2 regions of the Gallintestinimicrobium sp. genome follow, and region 2 is predicted to be linked to the other one. Evidence: a T-box and tRNA genes for the amino acid it is inferred to sense, from the RefSeq annotation. Region 2 holds a T-box; the other holds one or more tRNA genes.
The links. A T-box is a leader RNA that pairs with one kind of tRNA and senses whether it is charged. The one in region 2 lies ahead of ACLTOQ_RS13865 (valine--tRNA ligase), so its partner is inferred to be a tRNA-Val.

Region 1: it has a tRNA-Val gene. The T-box ahead of ACLTOQ_RS13865 (valine--tRNA ligase) is inferred to sense a tRNA for this amino acid. The anticodon was not compared.

Annotation. Positions count from the first base shown of each region.
Region 1 covers NZ_JBKVPW010000001.1:129,802-138,752, reverse strand. The annotation lists gene argS (arginine--tRNA ligase) at 1-452, shown strand, start outside; gene ltrA (group II intron reverse transcriptase/maturase) at 646-2,040, opposite strand; gene ACLTOQ_RS00580 (hypothetical protein) at 2,526-2,786, opposite strand; gene ACLTOQ_RS00575 (DUF2142 domain-containing protein) at 2,826-4,760, opposite strand; gene ACLTOQ_RS00570 (S1 family peptidase) at 5,085-5,957, shown strand; gene ACLTOQ_RS00565 (GNAT family N-acetyltransferase) at 6,172-6,771, shown strand; tRNA gene ACLTOQ_RS00560 (tRNA-Val) at 7,052-7,124, shown strand; tRNA gene ACLTOQ_RS00555 (tRNA-Met) at 7,137-7,210, shown strand; tRNA gene ACLTOQ_RS00550 (tRNA-Val) at 7,449-7,521, shown strand; tRNA gene ACLTOQ_RS00545 (tRNA-Met) at 7,534-7,607, shown strand; gene ACLTOQ_RS00540 (NCS2 family permease) at 7,934-8,951, shown strand, end outside.
Region 2 covers NZ_JBKVPW010000018.1:23,409-32,359, reverse strand. The annotation lists gene ACLTOQ_RS13875 (tetratricopeptide repeat protein) at 44-1,453, opposite strand; gene ACLTOQ_RS13870 (hypothetical protein) at 1,466-1,633, opposite strand; gene ACLTOQ_RS13865 (valine--tRNA ligase) at 1,931-4,594, opposite strand; T-box leader at 4,827-5,110, opposite strand; gene trkA (Trk system potassium transporter TrkA) at 5,274-6,632, shown strand; gene ACLTOQ_RS13855 (TrkH family potassium uptake protein) at 6,642-8,081, shown strand; gene ACLTOQ_RS13850 (ABC transporter ATP-binding protein) at 8,202-8,951, opposite strand, start outside.

The DNA of each region.
Region 1 (8,951 bases), on a different contig from region 2:
TCAAATACGGAGATCTGTCCAATCAGGCTTCTAAGGACTATATCTTCGATATTGATCGCTTCACTTCCTTCGAGGGAGACACGGGTCCGTATATTCTGTATACAATCGTGCGTATTAAATCGATCCTTGCCAAGTATCAGGAGCAGGGAAAGAGCCTGGAAAACCTGTGCCTGGAGGAGGCGCAGGGCGCTTCCGAAAAAGATCTGATGCGTCAGCTGTGCAGCTTCAATGCAATGATGGACAGTGCCTGTGAGGAAACTGCGCCCCATAAGATCTGCGCGTACATTTATGATCTGGCGAACGCGTTCAACAAGTTTTACCATGAGACAAAGATTCTGGCAGAAGAGGATCAGAAGAAGCAGGCAGGCTGGATTGCACTGCTGAAGCTGACCAAAGAAGTGCTGGAAACCTGCATCGATGTACTGGGCTTCTCCGCACCCGACAGAATGTAAAAATGAAATCCCGCGCCGCAGGCTTCTTAAGTCTGCGGCGGATTGCATAAGCAACATAATTTCACTCAGCCGCTTATGCGTCCTTGCAGAGTGGAATTATCGTATAGAAACGAAGTCTTTTAATCGAGTAGGAGGCGGTGACTAACCGCCGTCCTCTCACAGCACCGTACGTACCGTTCGGTATACGGCGCTTTCAATAGTTGACGTGCACAGACTGATAGGCTGTGGCTAAATCATAAAAGCCACTGTTTATCAGTCTTTCTTTTGTCATGGCCTTCTTGACTGTCGTCAGATTGGCACAATACCAGTGTCCCCTTCGACAGTTTGCCGCCATGTTCGCATAGTATTCATGGACTCCCATTTTTATCAGATTTCTCTTCTTTGTTCTGGGCAATTTCCATTGTTTCCATATACACATACGTATTCTGTGATAAAGCCATCCGTTGATGTCATCTATGTTGTTCTTCATACTTGCGATTCCGTAGTAGTTAAGCCATCCCCTCGCATACACCTTGATTTTCTCAAGGCTTGGCTTGATTGACTGACATCGCTTACGGGAAGATAACTCCTTCAGTCTAGACTTAAACTTCTTCCATGACTTCGGATGAACTCGGACATAAATGCCTTTTCCGTTCCTTCCCAATGCAAAGCCAAGGAATTTAAAATTTCGGATTGCAAACACGCTGACAGTACGGCTCTTTTCTCGGTTGACTGTAAGTTTCAGCCTCTCCTCAAGATATTTTGTACTGCTTTCCAAGAGTCTCTCTGATGCCCGCTTGCTCTTTGCAAGAAGCACGATGTCATCGGCATATCTTATACATGGGACATCTCTTTTCAGGAATTCTTGGTCGAACTCATTGAGGTAGACATTTGCCAGCAATGGTGATAGATTTCCACCTTGTGGTGAGCCTTCCTCTGTGTCAATGACTACTCCGTTTTCCATTACACCGCTTTTCAGATAGCGCTTTATCAACTGTACTACACGTTCATCTTTTACATTCTTTCGGAGAAGATTGATGAGAATTTCGTGATTAAGAGTGTCGAAGTACTTTGACAGGTCAAGGACTACAGCAAATGTATAGCCTTGTTCTGCGTACTTCTTAACCTTAAGTATTGCATCTTTTGCACTTCTGTTCGGACGATAGCCATAGCTGCCTTCTGCAAACAGCGGTTCATAGATTGGCACTAACTGTTGGGTTATTGCCTGTTGAAGTGTGCGGTCTATCACTGTTGGTATGCCAAGCTTTCGCACACCACCATCTGGTTTGGGAATCTCAACTCGTCTTACTGGAGACGGAGTATACTTTCCACGATAAATGCGGTCGGTTATCTCTTGTTGATGTTCCTTTAAATATGGAAGAGCCTCCTCAATGGTCATGCCATCAATTCCTGGCGCTCCCTTGTTTGCCTTAACTCTCTTATACGCTCTGTTAAAGTTGTCTTTATACAGTATCGCTTCCAAAAGTCTCGGCTGTGCACTGTCTCTTTCTTTCCATATCCGATTGAATGACCTAGACGCTTTCACATACCCTTCATGTTCCGCATTATCTCTTTGCGAACAGCCATTGTTTTCAATGTTTTCTGCCATAGACGGTCATTCCTCCTTTCTCGGTCATACTCAAGACTCCTACTGATTCGGTCCTTCACCTCGAACGGAACTTGTTCCGTTTGGCTACTATGGCCTCTGCTGACTTCTGTGCGTTCAGCATTGCTTTATGCAATGGTTACCTCTTTCAAGGCGTACCGCACAGACCTCCCTAGGTACCACACGTTTCTTCCTCTCCATCCATCTGCCTCATTTATCATGCATGATTCCGTGTAGTTATTGGGCTTCAACTTGAATAGCAGTCTTACCCTCATGCATGACCTCATATGAGATTCCTGTTCGTCAGACCAGAGATTTGCCCGTGGGTTAGTAGGTTCCCCACATCCAGCTTCCTTCAGATTCCATCTCACGATGGACACCCTTGCTTTCGGCTATATCCTTCCCACTACCGGGCGGATTCGGGACTTTAACCCGTTAGAAACGTGCGCCGCTAGGCGCACTACGATAAAAAAAGCCGCAGCTGGTTTTTACCAGCTGCGGCTTTTATGTTGTTCGTTTAACCACGCGACAGCTTCCAGACAGCCCTCCTGGGTCAGGGGAAACTGTTTTGTTGTCTTTTGCTCGGCGGGCGTTTTGACAAAGCAGAAGGGCTCTGGCCAGATCGTGACGTCCATACAGTCCCCCTCTTCATTTTTTCCTTTGGAAAGCCGATATCGCATGCCGCAGTAGCTTCCGGTCTGTGCTTCCTTTTTGATATAGTTCACATGAATGATTTCCGGTGAGATCATAGTTTCCTCCAATGGCAGTGCTGCAGTTTTCTGCAGAGCTTAGAAAAACAGCGGGATACCGACCAGTCCAAAGTAGCCGACGGATAAAATTCCGGCGATACTAAGCAGTGTGCGGTAGATTTTTTTCTGGAACAGCTCCGGGACGGTGCTTGCAAGGTATCCGGCGATCAGAATACATGGCAGCAGATAGCGTCCCTGAGCCATGGATTCGATCAGCCAGGAGTTTACAATGGATGCAGCAAGCTCACCCACCATCAGCAGCGTGCAGATAACAAAACGGATTTTGCCCTGCAGATTGTCAGGTTGTCGGAACGTGGCGATTCCGATTCCTGCAAACAGTGTAAGATAGAGCAGCCCCATGCACCAGTAGTACCACGCGCCGGTATCGTGATCCTGTAAAAGTCCGCAAAAGCTCTTGTAGCTCATGGCAAACCAGTCCGGGTTTTCGGCAAAGACGTCAGAAAGCGTATAGCCGCGGCTGTACATATGCCAGGACGGGTTCAGCTCTTCGGTCGGGGTAGACGGATTTTTGTCGTAGTCGGCGTACTGGATGGCGACCGCTTCCTTGACCTGGGATTTTTCCGTACCGTAGTGCGCGATGTCAAAGCCAGCCCGGAATGCAAAGACGGCGAGAAAAACGCCCACAATAATCAGATAATTACGCCAGAGCACTTTTTTCTGTAAGGGGTCTTTCTGCCAGATCAGCCGCAGCAAAAGGACGAAGAAGGACAGCGCCAGAATCGCGAGATAGCACTGCTTTCCGAGGGCGATGTTGCCAAACAAAAGCCCTAAAAGAAGAAAAGCAGGAATATCTCTCCGGCATAATTTTTTCTTTTCTACGGTGCGATAAAGCAGACTCTGCGGGTTGCACAGCAGGCAGGTGATCGCGAAAGCGATGGTAAAATCCAGCGCATCTGCCGTCGTATAGGAAAAAATGTACCAGGACTGGACGCAGATTCCGAGTGCGACCATGAGCCAGTTTTTCTGACGGATATTCCGGACAAAATAGAAGGCGAGGGCAGCAAACAGCAAAAGGTTCGGAACGCGGTAGTAGGCAAGGCTGCAGAACATCGTTTTAAAAAGCAGGGCGATCTTTCCGGCAAGATAAAAGTACCAGGTGTAATTTTCCAGCTTGGTGTAACCGTAGCCGCTATAGGTCTGAGCAACAGCGGGATCCCGCATATCGGGCGGCAGAAAGTGCGTCATGCCGTAATCCAGACAGGCTTTGACGTCCCATTCGTCGGGATGCAGACCGAGGGCAGAAAACAAACCGATGATACAGACGACGAGCAGTGCACCTGCAATCACCGCCGTGCTGATGAGGGCAAACCAGTCAAAGTGCCCGGAGCTGTCCGGCAGGAACAACGTTTTCAGATAAGAAGCGATACCATTGCGGAAAAATAAAAGCACACAGAGCAGCAGCGCGATGGACAGGGCAAGGAAAAAGCGCTGGCGCACATATAAAACGTGGAGCTTTGCAGCCGCATTTTCGGCAGCCTCCCGGATACTGTCAGCAGAAAGCAAAAAGCTGCTGTCGGGATTTTGCGGTGTGAAAACGAGCTCTTCCCCGTTTAACTGCCAGGAGGCGTTGACGGGGAAAGCCTGGGCTTCCAGATCGGCGGCATTCATTGTGAAAAAAGCTTCTCCGTTTAGAAAAAAGCCGACGTGTGTGACGCGATAGGATTCCTGGGTATTCGTCGGGTCAAACCGAAATAAGGTAAGACTACGCAGATCGGGCAGACCGGAAAAGGTGACGATGTTACCGTCCCGGGTTCCATCAGTGGAGTTGTCCTGCGAAAGTTCGTCATTGTCGCTGTAAAAAAGCTGGGACAGGACGGATGTGTCATCGTTTCTCAGATAAAGATCCGCCGACCACGAAAAATGATCCGGCGCTTTCAAAACCCAGATAAACGACGCCAGGAATAAAATCAGGATCGGAAGATAAAGGAATAGATTTTTTCTGGATGTATGCATGAAATGTCCTCTTTCGTTATAAAATAAGCTATTTTCTAACAGTAAGTATAGCGGAATTAAAAAATTTTTCAACTTGAATAGCAATTTGTTGGTGGACTTCGACGAACAAAAATAAGCGATAGTTTAAGAAAGAACGCAGTGCCCGGAACAAATTCGCCGGGATGGGAACACAACAGAGCAAATTTTTCTTGACAGGCAGGGCAGCAGAGAGGACAATTGGGAAAAAGAAGTAGTTTGGTCAGATTTTGCAGGAGGGCAGAACCGGATGCCTGGTATACGATTGCCTTGGGCAAGACTCCTGCAGAATGGGGAGGGTTTCTTTTCATGATTCAGAAAACGAACGTCTGGAAAACAGCGGCGGGTTTGCTGCTTACAATTTCGATGATGATAAGCTCTGTACCGATGACGGCAGCAGCGGCAGAGCCTGCAGCGCAGGCGGAAAGTACAGAAACCTCTGACTACGGTGCGCCGGCATATGGGACGAAAGCGGCGAACCTGCATCGGCTCACCTCACAGGAGCAGGTACAGACGGTTTCCAAAGCGCTGCAGCCAGTCGCAGATGTGGTCGGCGTCATGACGAAATCTCATAACGTATCCGTGATCAATTACAGTGATGTAGATGAACTCGGACTGATCCGCCGGTCGGACGGAAGCGGCGTGGTGCTGGTGATGGACGGCAGCAGAATTTATATTGCGACAGCAGCGCATTGCTTAAAACATAACCATACAGAAGTGATTCTGCCGGACGGAACAAGATGCAGCGCTGCTGTGCTGTATCGCAGCACCGAGACAGACACAGGATTTCTGACGGTGGAATACAGCCAGCTGCCGGAGGAAGTGCTGGGCGGGATTACCCCGGCAGCCGGAACGGACGCGTCCGCGCTTGGAATGAAAACAGGCGACGCACTTGTTGCCGTGAGCTCTCTGGACAGCCCGAGTTCTGCCAGCTGTATCGGCGTTCTGGATCAGCTGTCCGTCATCTATCCGAACAATCCGGGTCAGAATGTGCTGCAGTTCTATTCGGAAACGAGTTACGGTTCAAGCGGCGGCGCGGTTTATACGCAGAATGGGATTTGGGTTGGGAGTATTTCCGGTGGTGATACCTACGGCACCTGCTGGGCAGTTCCCTATGGGGAGATTTTGACAGAATTTCAGAAGTGTCTGATTGAACTGGCAGCGCAGAGCGCTGGCTCGTGATATAATGAGCGCAAGTGAGCGGGAACAGGCGAAGCTTGCTCATCGCGAACGGCGAATGCCGATCATGAACGAAGTTCATGATATAAAGATGCAGCAGAAGCACAGACAGGAGGAAAAGATTGAAAAATAAAATTTTTCAATCGCGAGATTTGTGTCTGCGCACTTGACACAAACTCGACATGCGCAAAAAATGTGTACAGAAATGAGGAAAGCTATGACAGCAGATCTGTATTATGAGACAGCAAGGAAGCTGGTGTTAAAGGACAAAAGAGAGGTTTTTGTGCGGCAGCTGAATGCTGGAGATGCAGAAGCCATGCTGGTTTACTTACAGAAAACAGCACAGGAGACCCATTTTCTGATGCGTCTTCCGGAGGAAGCGGTTTATACGCTGGAGAACGAGCGAAAAATTCTGCAGAATACGAGAGAATCAAAGCAGACATTTATGCTGGGGGCACTGACTCAGGATGGAAGTGTTGTTGGAAATGTGGGTATATTTCCCATCGGGGAACGGTTTAAGGTGCGCCATCGGGCGAGCCTTGGAATTGCAGTAGTTCAGGAATACTGGAATACCGGTCTGGGAACGGTGCTCATAAACGGCGCGATTGATCTGGCGCGCAAGGCTGGCTATGAACAGCTGGAGCTTGGCGTATTTTCGGACAACAGCAGTGCACTCCATTTATATCAGAAGCTGGGATTTCAGGAGGTCGGCAGAATGCCCAATGCCTTCAAGCTCCCGGACGGAAGCTATGCGGATGAAATTATGATGGTGCTGCCCTTCGTAGCTTCCCATGCACAGATTCTCATGCGAGCATGAAATCTGTACCCGGGAAGCTACGAGTGAACTGCTGAAAAGTTACAGTTCACCCGCGCCATTCGCAAAAACGCCTCTGCGAGGCTTTCCGCTGCTACGCAGCTCCTTTTGCTCATAGAATGGCGCTCCCTTCGTAGCTTCCCATGCACAGATTCTCATGCAAGCATGGAATCTGTACCCGGGAAGCTGCGTGTGAACTGTAAAAAAATAAAATTACCCATTGACTTTTTCAGAAACCTTTGATATTATAATCAAGCAGTCGCGAAGAGCGACAAACAATTATGGGGTCTTAGCTCAGCTGGGAGAGCATCTGCCTTACAAGCAGAGGGTCATAGGTTCGAGCCCTATAGGCCCCATATTTATTTTATGGCGAGATAGCTCAGTTGGCTAGAGCATGCGGTTCATACCCGCAGTGTCGAGGGTTCGAATCCCCCTCTCGCTATGGTAGAACGCTTCGGAAAAATCCGGAGCGTTTTGTTTTACCAGTTCACAAGCAAAAGGAGCTGCGCCAATGACGCGGTGAACGTTCGGGGAATCACGTGGGCGAACGGATGCGGTGAACTGAGCCGTGCCATAAAAAGCAGCAGAATAAAAACTTGAAAATAACTGTTGACAAATTCTGCATTGTTTTGTATACTAACAAAGTCGGTTGCAGGTGATGCACCTGCAGCAGAAATTATGGGGTCTTAGCTCAGCTGGGAGAGCATCTGCCTTACAAGCAGAGGGTCATAGGTTCGAGCCCTATAGGCCCCATATTTATTTTATGGCGAGATAGCTCAGTTGGCTAGAGCATGCGGTTCATACCCGCAGTGTCGAGGGTTCGAATCCCCCTCTCGCTATGATTGGAACGCTTCGGAGAAATCCGGAGCGTTTTTGTTTTACCAGTTTACTCGCAGCTTTCTGGTTACAGATTCCATGCTTGCATGAGAATCTGTAACCAGAAAGCTGAAAAGAGAGCGCCAATTCATGAGCAAAAGGAGCTGCGTTGTAGCGCAGCGAAAAGCATCGAAGATGCGCTTTTGCGAATGGCGCGAGGAAACTATGTGGATCACGTGATAATGCAGCTTTCGGTAAAATTTAAAAAAAAATGAAAAAGGGAAAGCCAAATCCGGAAAACTGTGTTACACTGGACTTGTTTGTTATCAGTATGAGGAGGAGATAAACGATGGAAAACTTTTTTAAACTGAAAGAACACGGCACCGACGTGAAGACAGAAGTCATCGCCGGTCTCACAACTTTCATGACCATGGCGTATATCCTTGCGGTTAACCCGAGCATCCTCGGCGCAACCGGAATGGATACAGGTGCTATTTTTACAGCAACTGCGCTGGCATCTGCAATCGGCTCTTTCTGTATGGCACTGTTTGCTAACCTGCCCTTCGTACTTTCCGCTGGTATGGGTCTGAATGCTTACTTCGCCTATACGGTTGTCCTGGGCATGGGTTACAGCTGGGAAGTTGCTCTGACTGCAGTATTTGTTGAGGGTATTATCTTTATTATCCTGTCCCTGACAAATGTGCGTGAAGCAATCTTTAATGCGATTCCTGCGAGCCTGAAGGTTGCAGTATCTGTTGGTATTGGTCTGTTCATCACCTTTATTGGTCTGCAGAATGCACATATCGTAGTGGATGGTTCCACACTGGTAGGTCTGTTCTCCTTTAATGGCTCTGTAAAAGCAGGCACCTTCCAGTCCGAAGGCATTACCGTGGTACTGGCACTGATTGGTCTGCTGATCACAGCCTTCCTGGTGATCAAGAACGTAAAGGGCAACATCCTGCTGGGTATCCTGATCACATGGGTACTGGGTATTATCTGTCAGCTGACAGGCTTGTATGTTCCGAATGCAGAAGCTGGTTTCTACAGCCTGATCCCCAGCGGCATCATTTCCGCACCTGCATCTGTTGCACCGACCCTGTTCAAGATGGATTTCTCTGCAATTGCATCTCTGAACTTTGTTGTTGTAGTATTTGCATTCCTGTTTGTTGATATCTTCGACACACTGGGAACTCTGATCGGATGTGCGACAAAGGCAAACATGCTGGACAAAGAAGGCAAGCTGCCTGGCATCAAGGGTGCTCTGATGGCTGACGCTGTAGGTACAACCGTTGGTGCATGCCTGGGTACCTCTACCATCACTACTTTCGTAGAGTCTTCTTCCGGTATTGCAGAAGGCGGCAGAACAG
Region 2 (8,951 bases):
CTTTTCATCCTCTTTTGTAAAATCCTTTTTAAATTGTCGCCTTTTAATTGTCCAGCTGATCCAGCGCGCGCTGGGACTGGGTTGCTTTTTCCGTGTTCGGGAACAGTTCAATTACCTTCTGGTAGGTTTCCTTCGCCTGGCGCTTGTTGCCGTTGTCGCGATAGGAATTTGCCAGCGCATAAAGCGCTTCACTGTTCGTCTCATCATAGGAAACCGCTTTCGTCAGGTTTTCAATCGCCGTCTCATAATCCCCGGAACGATATGCCTTGTAGCCGGTGTCATAATAGTTCGCTGCAAGGTCTGTGCCAGTGTCCTGCAAAAGCTGTTGATAGAGCTTACGCGCCGCCTCGGAGGTGTCGCTGCTCTCCATCGCATCGCGGCTGATCTTGTCCACCGCTTCGGAAAGTGCTTCGATATCGTCCGGCGTCTCCATATAGACACTTGCTGCATTCAACAGCGCTTCTACCGCGCTCATGCTGCCGTCCGCGCCGGACAGCTTGCCGTTCTGCGCCGTCAGCTCGTCATTTTCCTTAGTCAGCGTCTCTATCTGCTGATTTAAGCTGGAAATCTCTGCATTTTTGCGGTCGGCTTCTTCCCCGACTGCTGTCAGCTTATTGTTTAACTCCGTCTGTGCGATCTGTACCCGCGCAGGCAGGATCAAAAACCAGGATACCGCTACACCGACCGCAAGACCTGCGAGCGTTCCCCACAGCCACCCGAAGCTCTTTTTCGGTTCTATCTGGCTGATCGGCTGAATAATCGTCTCATTGCCGCTCTGGTATTTGACGACTTCCTCGCCCTTTCCCTGTTTGCGGACAAATTTCCCGTCATCATCGGTTTTTAACGCAATGTCCACTTCATGCATATACCGAAGCGCCGTCGTATTCGCGCAGTCGATCCGCAGGCAGCGGGTCAGCTCCTTGCGCGCTTTCTCCCAGTCCGCCGCATCCATGTACAAAAGCGCCAAAAGCAGATGTGCCTGTACAAAATTCGGATGGTCGGAAAGCACCTTTTTCAACTGAATCCGCGCCAAATCCTTGCTGTCCTGATAACAGTAGTTGAGCGCCTGATTATATTTCCGGCTCATCTGTGCAAACTCTTCCAGCTGCGTCGGGCTCTTCTGTACGGCGTTGATGTAATCATCCGCGATATTTTTCTCCGGGCGGAGGTTTTTGCTGATGACCCATTCACTCAGCGCCGGAACGGTCTCGCCCATTTCAAAATAAATCAATCCCAGGAGGTTTCTCGCCTCGATATGATATTTGTTGAATTTCAACGACAGCTTCAGACTCTCGATCGCACCGGAAAGATCCCGGACACCGGCTTTATCCAGACCGTCATTATAATAATAATTGGAAATGCTCAGAAGCTTCTTATATCTCGAAACATCTGCCCCGCAGTTCGTGCAGAAATTCTTTTCTGTCAGATCTGCTCCACAATTATAGCACTGCATATATTTGCTCCTTTACTCTTTCTTCCCGGCGGCATCGGCCATTTCTTTTTCCTGCTCTTTGACCATGTCTACCAGAATATCCGTAAAGTCTGTCATATTGTGGTTTATAATCACATCCTCCGCCTCATCGATTTCAAGGCTGGGATGGAACTTTTTCAATTCTTCTTCAAAGTTGATCATGCGCATCCTCCCGCTTATCTGCTCTTATCCTCATGGATTCAATACCATTATAATACGCAGGGCACACAAAAAAATCAATCTAATTTTTCCGGAAATTCAGGAAAGCACTTCGCATTTTCGCGTTTTTCCGTCAGAAACTGCGGACATGCTGCAATCCCGTCCGGTTTAGAGGAATGCAGCGTTGCATGAACAAAAACAGAGCGGCTCTGCTTTTGTTACAAAACCGCCCTGCACTTTCCTATTAATAAAAAACTTAATAAGAAAACCATATTTCGCTGAAAGCATGCATCTTCCCGCTTACTTGCACAGCTGACCTAACCGTTCTTTTACCTGTTCCATCATCTGCGTGTATTTTTCCAGCTTGCCGCGCTCTTCTGCGATCTTGCTTTCCGGTGCCTTGCTCATGAAACGCTCATTGTGCAGCATGCCATTTACTCTGGAAAGCTCGCCCTCGAGGCGCTTCTCTTCTTTTTCCAGACGCTCGATCTCTTTTGCAAGATCAACCAGCTCTGCAAATGGAATATAAAGGGTTGCGTTCGGGATCACAACGGATACCGCGTCCTCTGCGATACCTGTCTTGTCCGCCTGACAGGTCACATCGGATGCGCTCGCCAGGGATGCAAAGAACAGCTTGCCCTCCTCGAAGGTATTTTGCAGCTCTTTCTGGTCGCTTACCACATAAACATGGGCTTTTCTGGAAGGCGGAACGTTCATGCTGGTACGGACGTTGCGGACGCCGCGGACAGCTTCCTTGAGGATTTCAATCTCCTGCTCTTCTTTCTCGAAGTGTCTCTCTTGCTGATAAACCGGCCAGGAGGAAATCATGATGGATTCCTCTTCGGACTGCAGGGTGCAGAAGATTTCTTCGGTAATAAAAGGCATATACGGATGCAGAAGTTTTAAAGCGTCGATCAGGACAGTTTTTAACGTCCACAGTGCAGCGTTCTGGCTGTCGGCATCGTCCGTCGCATACAGACGGGGTTTTACCATCTCGATATACCAGTCGCAGAATTCATCCCAGATAAAGTCATAAACCTTCTGTACGGCAACACCCAGCTCGAAGTTTTCCATGTTGTCGGTCACTTCTTTTACGACGTTATTCAAACGGGAGAGAATCCACTTATCGGCAGGCTCCAGATGCGCAGACGCATCCGCAGGAACTTCTTTGCCTTCCATATTCATCAGGATGAAACGGGATGCGTTCCATACCTTGTTTGCAAAGTTTCTGTTCGCTTCTACACGCTCCATGTAGAAACGCATGTCGTTGCCGGGCGCATTGCCGGTGATCAGCGTCAGGCGCAGTGCGTCCGCACCGTATTTGTCGATGATTTCCAGCGGATCGATACCGTTTCCGAGGGATTTGCTCATCTTGCGTCCCTGAGAGTCTCTTACAAGTCCGTGGAACAGTACTGTTTTAAACGGCTTTTCGCCCATCTGCTCATATCCGGAGAAAATCATACGGATAACCCAGAAGAAAATGATATCGTAACCAGTTACAAGCACATCAGTCGGATAGAAATATTCCAGCTCCTTCGTCTTTTCCGGCCAACCGAGAGTGGAGAAGGGCCACAGCGCGGATGAAAACCAGGTATCCAGCGTATCGGGATCCTGTGTAAAATGTGTGCCGCCGCACTTCGGGCAAACAGTCGGCTCGGTGCGCGCTACCACGGTTTCGCCGCAGGAATCGCAGTAATAAGCCGGAATTCTGTGTCCCCACCACAGCTGTCTGGAAATACACCAGTCTTTGATGTTGTCCGTCCAGTTGAAGTAAGTCTTTTCCATGCGCTCCGGAATCAGACGGATTTCCTTATCCTGAACTGCTTTTACTGCGGGCTTGATCAGCTCGTCCATCTTTACAAACCACTGCTTTTTGATCATAGGCTCGATAGTCGTGCCGCAGCGGTCATGGGTGCCTACATTATGGCTGTAGTCTTCGATCCGGACTAACAGACCCATATCATCTAATTCCTTCACAATGGCTTTTCTCGCTTCATAGCGATCCATGCCTTCGAACTTACCGCCGTTTTCATTGATGGTTGCATCATCATTTAAGATATTAATCTGCTCCAGGTTATGACGTTTTCCTACCTCAAAGTCATTCGGGTCATGTGCCGGAGTGATCTTTACAACGCCGGTACCAAATTCCATATCTACATAGGAATCCGCAACGATCGGAATCTGACGGTTTACAATCGGCAGCAGAACCTTTCTGCCAACCAGATGCTGATAACGCTCGTCGGACGGGTTAACTGCAACCGCACTGTCGCCCAGCATGGTTTCCGGACGGGTGGTCGCAAATTCCAGAAATTCTGTCGTGCTTACCTCTCCGTTTTCATCGATCAGCGGATATTTGATATGCCAGAAATGACCAGCCTGTTCTTCGTATACAACCTCTGCATCAGAAATAGAAGTTTTGCAGACAGGACACCAGTTGCCGATTCTGTTTCCTTTATAAATCCAGCCTTTTTCGTGCATGCGGCAGAATACTTCTGTAACAGCCTGATTGCTGCCTTCGTCCATCGTGAAACGGAGTCTGTCCCAGTCACAGGAGGATCCCAGCTTCTTTAACTGATTGATGATTCTCCCACCGTATTCCTCTTTCCATTCCCAGGCGCGCTTTAAAAATCCTTCTCTGCCGAGGTCACGCTTATCGATGCCTTCTTTTTTGAGGGTCTCGATAATTTTAACCTCTGTTGCAATGCTTGCATGGTCTGTTCCGGGCTGCCAGAGCGCATTATATCCCTGCATTCTCTTAAAACGGATCAGAATATCCTGCATGGTATTGTCCAGCGCGTGCCCCATATGCAGCTGTCCTGTGATATTCGGGGGCGGAATGACGATGGTAAACGGTTTCTTGCTCTCGTCTACTTCCGCATGAAAATATTTCTTATCCAGCCATTTCTGGTACAGACGATCCTCAATGCCATGGGGATCATAGGTTTTTGCCAGTTCCTTGCTCATTGTTTCCTCCATTTTCATTTTTGCCGCTATAGGGCTTTGGGACGCCGAGAGAAAAAATCAGAAATCCTGCGAATGAAAAAGAATGTGCCTTGGCACATTCTCGCGCCGAGGCGCGGTTGCTTCGGCAACCATCTACCCTTGCGCCGAGTGCGCATCCTCGCGGAGCTTTTTTTATCTTATGGAAACGAAGTTTCCTATACGATAAAAAAACGCCCTTCGACAGAAAACTCTGTCAAAGGGCGTCTGAATCCAAACGCGGTACCACCTTTGTTTTCCGGAAAAACTGATCTGCTGCAGAGACTGCGCCGCCAGCTGTTTCGGAATCTTGTCGCGGTCATTCCTCTAGAACCGCTGTCCGATAACGGGGACTACCGTGAAAGCTTACCACGCAGCTGCGCATTCAGCTCTCCGATTCCAAAGCCACATTCCGTTCTCCTTTGCTCAGGTCTCCTTTCAGCGATCCGGGACCCTCTCTGTCAGCCGGGTAAACGTACTCTTCTTCTTCCTCATCTTTGTCCGTGTACTATGTACACTATAGGGAAGAATTAAATTTTTGTCAAGAATATTTATTGCAATTGCAATAAATTTGCGTCGTGCTATAATGAGTGCTAGTGAGTGGGAGTAGTCCCTATCTGCTCCTTACACACGACGAATAACAAGTTCAAAAGATGAGGCTAACATGAAAATTATTATTATTGGCTGCGGCAAGGTCGGCCTGACACTGGCGGAACTGCTTTCCGCTGAAAAACACGATGTCGTACTGATAGATGAATCCTCCCAGAAGCTCTCCTCCATCCCGGAAGAGCTGGATGCTCTGCGCATTCTTGGAAACGGTGCCAGCGTCAATATCCAGCAGGAGGCGGGCGTTGAAGAAGCCGATCTGTTAATTGCAGTGACCGGTTCCGACGAATTAAACCTGCTCTGCTGCCTGATTGCCAAAAAGGCGGGCAACTGCCATACCATTGCCCGCGTCCGCAATCCGATTTATAATAAGGAAATCGGATTCATCAAGGAAAAGCTCGGCATCTCCATGATTATCAATCCAGAGCTGACCGCCGCAACGGAAATTTCCCGTCTGCTGCGTTTTCCCTCCGCGATCAAGATCGACACCTTTGCAAAAGGACGCGTGGAGCTGTTAAAATTCCGCATCAAACCGGAGTTTCACTTAAATAACATGCCGGTCAGCCAGATCGGCTCCCATACAAACAGCGACATTTTAATCTGCGCCGTAGAGCGCGGCGACTTGATCGCGATCCCGGATGGTAATTTTATCCTGCGGGACAACGATCTCTTGTCCATCATCGCTTCCCCGCAGAATGCCTCCACCTTTTTCAAACACATCGGCTTTAAAACCGGTCAGGTCAAAAACGCGATGATCGTCGGCGGCGGAAAGCTCGGCTATTACACAGCAAGCCTCCTGCAGGCGATGAATATCAACGTCCGCATCGTGGAAAACAACCGTGACCGCTGCGAACAGCTGAGCGTGCTTTTACCTGATTCCACCATCATCTATGGAGACGGAACGGACAAGCAGCTGCTGTTGGAAGAAGGTCTTTCCGAAGCGGAATCCTTTTTGACCTTAACCGGTCTGGATGAGGAGAATATCCTGCTTTCTCTGTTCGCCAAGGCAAACTCCAACGCAAAACTCATCACAAAGGTGACAAAAATCGCCTTTACCGAGATTATCAACAACCTCGATATCGGCAGCGTCATTTATCCTAAGCATCTGACGGCAGACTATATTTTACAGTATGTCCGCGCGATGTCCAATTCCATCGGCAGTAACGTCGAGACGCTGTATCAAATTCTGGACGGACGCGCAGAGGCGCTGGAATTTGCCATCCATGATACCTCTGCCGTCACGGATATTCCGCTGGCAGAGCTGAAATTAAAATCCAACCTGCTGATCGGCAGCATCAACCGAAAGGGTAAAACCTGGATTCCCCGTGGTCAGGATACGATCCAGGTCGGTGACACTGTCATCATCGTTACCACTCAGAAAGGTCTCGGCGATATCCTGGATATCCTGAGAAAATAGGTACGCCCGATGAACTATTCTATTATTTTTTATATTATCGGCTGGATTTTAAATCTGGAGGCGGCCTTTATGCTTCCCTCCTGTCTGGTAGCCCTGATCTATCAGGAAAGCAGCGGCTGGTCACTCGTTGCTGCTGTCCTGTTATGCCTGCTGATCGGTCTTCCTTTGGTTATAAGGAAGCCGAAAAACCGTGTATTCTACCTGCGTGAGGGGTTTGCCACGACTGCACTTTGCTGGATCGTATTAAGCTGTGTCGGTGCACTTCCCTTTGTACTTTCCGGTTATATTCCCAATCCGGTCGATGCGCTGTTTGAAACCGTTTCCGGCTTTACAACAACCGGTGCAAGCATTCTGACAGACGTGGAAGCGCTTCCTCACTGTCTGCTGTTCTGGCGCAGCTTTACGCACTGGATCGGCGGTATGGGTGTTCTGGTCTTTTTGCTGACTTTGATTCCCCTCACAGGCGGCAGCCATATGAACCTGATGAAGGCAGAAAGCCCGGGTCCCTCCGTTACCCGTCTGGTTCCGAAGGTAAAATCCACTGCAAAAATTTTGTACATGATTTACATTGTCCTGACAATTATTGAGATTTTCCTCCTGCTGTTTGGCGGCATGCCGCTGTTTGATTCCATCACGCTCTCCCTCGGCACGGCGGGCACCGGCGGCTTCGGCATCAAAAACGACAGCATTGCAGGCTATTCCACCTATTGTCAGGTCATTATCACGATCTTTATGATCCTGTTCGGCATCAACTTTAACGCCTACTTCCTGATCCTGATCCGTAAATTCAGACAGGCATGGGAAAGTGAAGAAGTTCGTGCCTATCTGTTGATTATCGCTGCAGCAACGCTTGCGATCACCTTCAATGTACGCGGATATTTCAGCAGCTTTGCACAGGCATTCCAGCAGACGATTTTCCAGGTTGCTTCCATCATTACAACAACCGGCTATGCCACAACAAACTTTGACCTGTGGCCGGAGTTTTCCCGCACCATCCTCGTCCTGCTGATGTTTGTCGGTGCCTGTGCCGGAAGTACCGGCGGCGGCATTAAGGTTTCCCGCATCCTGATCCTACTGAAAACGGTAAAAAAAGAACTGATCCAGCTGCTGCATCCCAGGAGTGTACGCCGCATCCAGATTGACGGCAAGGCGATCGAGCACGAGGTTGTCCGCTCCACAAATGTTTACATGGGCGTCTACATTTTTATTTTTGCCTTTTCCATGCTGCTGATCGCGCTGAATAACTTCGATCTTATCACCAACTTTTCTGCAGTTGCTGCGACACTCAACAACATCGGTCCCGGTCTTTCCCTGGTGGGTCCGAGCGGAAACTTTTCCATGTTTTCCGACTTTTCCAAGCTTGTCCTGATCTTCGACATGCTTGCCGGACGCCTGGAGCTGTTCCCGCTGCTGCTGTTATTCGTACCGAATACCTGGAAACGATTTTAAACCGCTTCCAGGCGAAATAAAATCAGATTATTCTGCGCACTCACAGCGAGTTTGCATTGCCGCGACGCAGACAAAAAAAGAACCAGGCTGCAGCCTGGTTCTTTTTTGTTTTAAAATCTTTTACGCCAGCTGTTTCTTGCCGGTATAAAGCTCGTAATATCTTCCCTTTTGTTCCAGCAGTTGATCGTGATCGCCGCGCTCGATGATTTCGCCGTTTTCCAATACCATGATCGCATTCGCGTTTCGAACAGTGGAAAGCCTGTGGGCGATGACAAGGGTTGTCCGTTCTGCCATCAGGCGATCCATACCATGCTCAATATGTCGCTCGGTTCTCGTATCGACAGAGGATGTTGCCTCATCCAGGATCAGGACAGGCGCCTTGGAAATTGCCGCACGGGCAATGTTTAACAGCTGTCTCTGTCCCTGGCTTAAGTTTGCGCCATCTCCCTCGATCATCGTATCATATCCGTTTTCCAGACGCATGATAAAGGAATGTGCGCTGGCCATTTTTGCCGCCTGCTCGACCTCTGCATCGGTCGCATCCAGCCTGCCATAGCGGATATTTTCCCGGATCGTTCCGGTAAACAGGTGCGTATCCTGCAGCACCATTGCGATATTACTGCGCAGGTTTTCTCGTCCAACCTTGCGGATATCCACGCCATCCATCAGGATTTCTCCGCTGTCGATCTCGTAAAACCGGTTGATCAGGTTCGTGATCGTCGTCTTGCCCGCGCCGGTACTGCCGACAAACGCGATCTTCTGTCCCGGTTTCGCATACAGGGAAATATGCTTCAAAATCGTATGACCAGGCACATAGCCAAACGTCACATCCTTTAACTCCACATGTCCTTTGCAGGGATTTAAAACAAC